DNA from 2 places in the Nocardiopsis coralliicola genome. Region 1 is predicted to be linked to the other one. Evidence: predicted binding sites of a transcription regulator. Region 1 holds the regulator's gene; the other holds the start of a gene.
What was found. The regulator LexA, encoded in region 1, represses DNA repair genes until DNA is damaged. The targets are predictions, from matches to a motif close to TCGAACANNTGTTCGA.
Positions count from the first base shown of each region.

Region 2: a site for LexA is predicted at 2,013-2,028, ahead of ACYVGT_RS05915 (enoyl-CoA hydratase family protein). Genes of this name have one in related genera too.

Region 1 covers NZ_BAAGXT010000024.1:10,460-13,663, reverse strand. The annotation lists gene ACYVGT_RS17085 (alpha/beta hydrolase family protein) at 60-1,166, opposite strand; gene lexA (transcriptional repressor LexA) at 1,446-2,228, opposite strand; gene ACYVGT_RS17075 (LysM peptidoglycan-binding domain-containing protein) at 2,520-3,056, shown strand.
Region 2 covers NZ_BAAGXT010000005.1:63,006-66,209, forward strand. The annotation lists gene ACYVGT_RS05905 (CoA-transferase subunit beta) at 1-360, opposite strand, end outside; gene ACYVGT_RS05910 (CoA transferase subunit A) at 357-1,214, opposite strand; gene ACYVGT_RS05915 (enoyl-CoA hydratase family protein) at 1,211-1,972, opposite strand.

The DNA.
Region 1 (3,204 bases):
GCTGCCCAGGGGGTGTGTTGGGTGGACACCTGCCCTGCTGCGCGGCGCCCTGGCAGGCCCTAGGCGCGGGCCGGCGGGAGGTCGGCGAAGAATGCGGCGAGAGGGCCGTCCGCATCCGGGGTGAAGGGGCGCTGGTCGTCGGGGGCGGCCGCCGAGCCCGGGCCGCCGGGGCGGGTGCGCAGGACATGGTCGGCGCCGTCCAGGCCGATCTGCTCGGTGCCGAGGGCCGCAGCCAGGCGGTCCACTTCGCCGGCGGTCACCTGTGCGTCCTCGGTGCCGCGCAGGACCAGGGTCGGCATGCCCGGGGGGAGGTCCGCGGCCAGTTCCGCCGGGTCCAGTGCGTCGATCTCGCGGAGGAACCCGGCCGTCTCCGGCGCGAAGATGCCCCCGATCTGCTCGGGAAGGTCCTGCGGCAGCGGCTCTCCGGCGCGGACCCGGGCGATCGCGGTGCGGGTGCCCGTCAGCAGGTCGGCGGCGCCGGCCGCGTCCATGCTGCCGGCGGCCTCCGCCGAGCGCACCTGCTCGGTGATCTGCCGGTCGATCAGGTCGAGGTACACCTCGCCCGGCGGGGCCACCAGCACCAGGCCGGCCGGCGGCGGGCCCTCGACGGCCTCCGGGGCACCCAGCGCGAACAGGGCGCCCTCGGAGTGGCCGAGCACGGCGATGCGCTCGGGGTCGACCTCGGGCCGCGCCGCGAGTTCCGCGTAGGCGGCGGCCATCTCCTCTTCGAACAGCCCGTAGGAGGCCTCCGCGCCGTCCTCGCCGGACTCCGGCACCGGGCGGTCCCCGCTGCCGTACTTGTCGTAGCGCAGCGACGCCACGCCGGAGCCGGCGAGCACCCGCGCCAGGTTCAGGTTGGTCCCGGCGTCGGGGCGCCCCGGAGAATTGCCGTCCCGGTCGGTCGGCCCGCTCCCGGACACGATCAGTGCGGCCGGCACCGGTTCTCCGGCCTCCGCCGGCAGGGCAAGAGTGCCGGGCACGGTTCCGGAGCCGCCGTCGAACTCCACTTCGTGCTCGACCGGATCGGCGCCGGGCAGCTCCGCGGTGGGCGGCGCCGCAGGGGAGCAGCCCGCGGCGAGGGCGGCGGCGGTGCCGACGGCCGCGGCGGTGCGCAGGCAGTGCCGCCACAGCGGGAGCCGCCGGAGGGGGAGGGGAGAGACGGGCATGGCCCTACCGTACGGCGCCCGGCCGCCCGCTGCCCCGGCAGCACCGCGGCCTCCGCCGGTCGGGGCGGGCAGCGCGGGTGATGGAGGCCGCCCCGGTTCGGGACGAAGGTCCCTGGCGCGCCGCCGCCCCGGTCGGACGCCCGGCGGCCGGGGGTGCCGGAAGCCCGCCACCAGGGGTCTCCGATGCGTTCCGAATCGGCAACGGCCCCGTGACTTCAGGTGAAGGTCACGGGGCCGATCCGAAAGGAGGCTGATTCGTTACGCGGGTGGCGCGGGGGGTCACATCCGGCGCATCACGGCGACGACTTTGCCCAGGATGGTGGCCTCGTCGCCGTTGATCGGTGCGTAGGCGTCGTTGCGCGGCAGCAGCCACACGTGGTCCTGCTCCCGCTTGAACACCTTCACGGTGGCCTCGTCGCCCAGCAGTGCGGCCACGATGTCGCCGTTGTTGGCCTCCGGCTGCTGGCGGACAACGACCAGGTCACCATCGGTAATGGCGGCGTCGGTCATCGAGTCGCCGACCACGGTGAGCATGAACAGGCGGCCCTCGCCGACGATCTGCTTGGGCAGCGTGAGGACGTCCTCGATCGACTCCTCCGCGAGGATCGGCCCGCCCGCCGCGATCCGGCCCACGACCGGCACATGCGCAGCTCGGGACTGGTCGCCCTGGGGGTCGGCCTCGAGCTCGTCCCAGGAGCGCACCGGCGCTTGGCCCGGAATGCGAATCTCGACCGCCCGCGGGCGGTTCTGGTCGCGCCGGAGGTACCCCTTGCGTTGCAAGACCTTCAGTTGGTGCGCGACACTGGACGGGCTCGACAGGCCAACGGCGTCCCCGATCTCCCGGATGGACGGCGGATAGCCGCGCTGCCGCACATAGCGGTGAATGCAGTTCAGGACGCTCTGCTGGCGCGCGGTGAGCCGGGGGGCACCATCCTGCGCCGATGCGGCGGCTTCGCCGTCCGCCTCTGCAGGGGCGTGCTCCGGCGGGGGAACGGGCCGGAGCGCGGTGGGACCCGCTCCGGCCGCGCGAGGTTCCTGCGCTCCGTGGTTCTCCTCCGGCACGGCCGGCCTCCTCGGCGGTGATCTCGCGGTCGTCGCGTGTGGGTGGTGGGTCAGTGCTGCGGCGGGACGCGCGGGGCTCTGTCGGGCGACGATCCCCGCGTCACGGCGGTCCCGGAACCGTGCGCCCCGCGTTCAACCGCGCGCGCCGGAGCCGGAAGTCAAGCGTGTCCAACGGTAGTGCCTGCACACAGTGAGATCAAACAAACGTTCGAGATGGTGATGAAAAAAACGGCTGGATGCGGTATTAGTCGAACGCATGTTCCAACGAACGGGCGTTCGAAGGGAGCGATCATGGTCGATTCCGCGCCGCCCGGCCCGTCCGGCGCCGCGCCGGTCGTCCCGCGCCAGCGCGGGGCGTCCGAGCCGTCCGCCGGGGCGCGGCCGCACCGCCCCGAATCCCGGCCCGGGCACCGGCGTCCCGCGGCCCCCTACGACTGGGCCGTCGACGTCCCCGAGTGGACGCCGCCGCCCGCCGTATCCGGCCTGCCCGAGTTCGGTGCGCCCCCGGCCGTCCGGATGCGGCTCACCCTCCGCGGCCGCGCCGTCCTCGTGGCGCTGCTCTGCGCACTGGCCACCGGAGCGGTCTCGCTGCTGTTTGCGGCGTCCGCCTCGGCCGGCTCCGCCTCCGCCGCTCCGGTTGCGTCGTTCTTCAGCGGCTCGGTGTCCCCGACCGTGGTGGTCCAGGAGGGCGACAGCCTCTGGCTCATCGCCGAGCGCGTCGCCCCCGCAGAGGACACCCGCCGTACCGTGCACTCCATCGTCGAACTCAACAGCCTGGCCGGCACCGAGCTCGAGCCCGGCCAGATCCTGCGCGTCCCCAGGCACTGAGCGCCCCCGCCCGCCGCGCCGGCTGCCGAGGCCGCCGCCGCGGGCCGCTGCGGCCCCCGGAGCCGGCCCGGCGACGCCCCCGGGTTTCCGGGCATCCGGCGCCCCGCGCCCCTGCGGGCGTAGGGTGCGGCCGCATGCGGCCTGCGCG
Region 2 (3,204 bases), on a different contig from region 1:
GCCGATGGCGGAGATGTTGCTGCGGCCGGAACGGTCGAGCTGGGAGGCGCCCATCATCACGTGGCGCCGGCCGTGCAGTACCAGCCAGAGGTGGTCGCGGAACGGCAGCCAGCCTTCGGCGCCGCCGGTGCCGGGGTCGGCGGTGCGGCCGAGCGGCAGCGGCTCGCGGCTCAGCAGCGGGCCGCCGTCGGTGGTGAGCAGATCGGGCTCGAACGTGCTGCGGGCGAGGCGGGCGCCGAGGATCGACACGGTGCCCATGGCGGCGGCCAGGATCTCGCCGTCGCCGCGCCACGCATCGGCGCAGGCGGCAACGGAGACTTCGGCGCGGGTGGCGGTGGTCGCGGCGGGTGCGGCGGTCATCGGCCGGTCTCCTTCCGGGCGTCGGTACTGCCGGCGTCGGCGACGCCCTCAGCGATGTAGCGCCCGCCGAACTCCGCCCACGCCTGAGGTGAGGCGGCCGCAGCTGCGTAGGCGCGCTGGAACTCCTCGTCGCGGCCGTAGTCGGGAAGGCATTCGGTGAAGTCCGCGCCACCCGGTGCCTCGGCGACGCCGGCGACCATGGACCGGTTGATGAGCAGGCTCTGCACCGGACCGGTGAAGGAGTCGACGATGCGCTCCGCGGACAGGTAGGTGCGCTCGGCCGCCTTGGCGAACAGGTCGTCCATGAAGGGGTCGGTGCCGAGGTACTGGCCGTTGCCGCGGGCGTCGGCGCGGTTGGTGTGGAGGAAGGCCGCATCGAGGTGGAGCGGCGGCATGGCGACGAGTTCGCGGTCGGCGTCCGGGCCATCGGGGTAGGGCGAGACGACCGTCTTCAGGTGCGGGTTGGCGGCCATGATGCCGGAGCCGATACCGGCCGGCGTGGGCAGGAACGGCAGCCGGTGGGCCGCGGCGAGCAGCCCGAACAGGAACATCCCCTCGTCGTACTCGGTGAACTCGACCTCGCCGTTCTGGCGTGCGGCCCGGAAGAACGGGTCGAGGGGCAGCGAGTCGAGCGTGACGAAGGGGGCGACGACGCGGCGGACCTTCCCGGCGGCGCAGAGCAGGCCGACGTCGGGGCCGCCGTAGGAGACGACGGTCAGGTCGCGGACCGCGGTCCGGCAGAGTGCGCGGACCAGCGCCATCGGCTTGCGGCGGGATCCCCAGCCGCCGATGCCGAGGGTCATGCCGTCGCGCAGGGTGGCGGCGATGGCGTCGGCGTCCATGAGCTTGGTCATCCGGCCTCCGATCCGTTGGAGCCGGCCGCGAAGGCGGACCGGTGGGTGTCACCGGCGCCGCTGAGGCCGAGTTCGAAGGTGAACCCCTGCTCGAACCGGTAGCTGCGCTTCACGTCGACCGGGTCGATCCCGTTGAGGGATTCCTTGGCGCTGCGGATCACCTCGGGGTCCTTCGCGGCGATCTCTCCGGCCAGCTCCATCGCTGCCGCACGCAGCTGCCCGGCGGGAACGACGGCGTGGACGGAACCGTAGGAGTGGAGTTCCTCGGCGGTGGCGTTCCTGCAGGTGTAGACCATGGTCCGCAGCCGGTGCGGGGGGACGAGGCGGGCGAGGTGGGTGGCGGCGCCCAGGGCACCGCGGTCGACCTCGGGAAGCCCGAATTCGGCGCCTTCCGCGGCGACGACGGCGTCGGCATTGCCGACGAGTCCGATGCCGCCGCCGAGGCAGAAGCCCTGAACGGCGGCGACGACGGGCACGGCGCAGTCGTAGACGGCGGCGAAGGCCGCGGCGCAGCCGCGGTTGGCGCCGAGTAGCGCGCCGCTGCTGCCGGCCGCGTGGATCTCCTTGATGTCGACGCCGGCGTTGAAGCCGCGCCCTTCGGCCCGCAGGACGACGGCGTGCACTCCGGGGTCCCGGCCCGCTGCGGCGACCGCCGCGGCAAGGTCGAACCAGCCCTGCACCGTCAACGCGTTGACGGGCGGCGCGTCGACCACGATCTCGGCAACCCCGCCGGGGTGCCGCGTGGTGGTGACACTCATCCACAGGTCCTTTCCGTGTACCGTCGTACCGGTTGTTCCACCAAACACTTGTTAGAATAAGACTTTAGCAGCCCCTTCCGCAGGGAAACCAGCAGGAGCCGCACAGCAGCGGGGTATGCGCGGTGGCGGGTGGGGCGTGCGACCACACGGCAGGGGCGGCTTCGCCGATGGCAGGCTCTCCGCGCTGGCCCGTTGCTTCGGGCGGTCTTTGGGCAGAGTCTCTGCTGGGCGCGGGGGTCGTGTGGCAGGCCTACGGCATCACAGCGAGGGCGGCTTCGCCGGCAGACTTTCCGATCTGTCCATTCGCTTCGGGTCGGTGTACGACCAGAGTCACGGTTGATCGCGGGGCTCAGGCGGCTCGGGCTGAAGGCTCCCGCTCCTCGGTAGCCGGCCGGCCGGTGTTCAGTGCGTCGGACAGGCGCAAAAGCAGCACCGACGGCGGGGCTGGGCAGGGGGCTCGGGCTGGTCGGCCGGGGGCGGGCTGGCCGCGGGGTGAGGGTGGATAGCAAGACGGGAGAGGTTCCGGGCTCCCGCGCGGGGGCAGCCGGGTGGCGGGCTGGTCAGTGCGCCGGCAAGCCAAAGGCGGCACCGACGGGGAGGGCAGCCGGGCCATTGGGGCGGCGGCCGGGCGGCGGGCCGCGGGGCGGGCGTGACTCGTGTGACTGGTGTGATTAGCGGGACTGCAGGGGTTGCAGGGTCGGCGGCTGGCCGGCCGTGTAAGCGCGGGTGGTTCGCGAACCCTTGGTAACACCCCATCGCCGCCCCGACTCCTACCTTTTCGAGTGCGGATGCGCGGCAAACCCGGGAGGTGTGACCGTTCCGCGGCTCATTCACCGCGCAGTTTTTACTCTTCGTGACGACATATCGGGCCAAACCGGGCGCCAGTCACGGACGGGGCGCGGGTGTCCGGTTTGGGGGCCCACGCGCGGCAGCGCGCCGCGTTCCATTTCGCGGAGTGGCGAGATCACTCCTGCCTCAAATCGCCCAAAGCGACCAATCCGACGCTGCGACTCGCACCTTTTCGCCGACCAGGCCGCGAAAAAAGGTGGGTGCGCTGAAATCAGACACGACAACGCTGCGTGACATCGTGTTTGTGCACGTCGGAGTGGCATGAAATCGGGCTCGTAGGGAGGGAAGGCCTCTTCTGCTTGGATGGGGTTTGCAGGGGACCCCCGTTGCATTGTCCGTTTTTCTGATACTTGTCCCCACGGCCGCCCCACACCTGTTCGCCC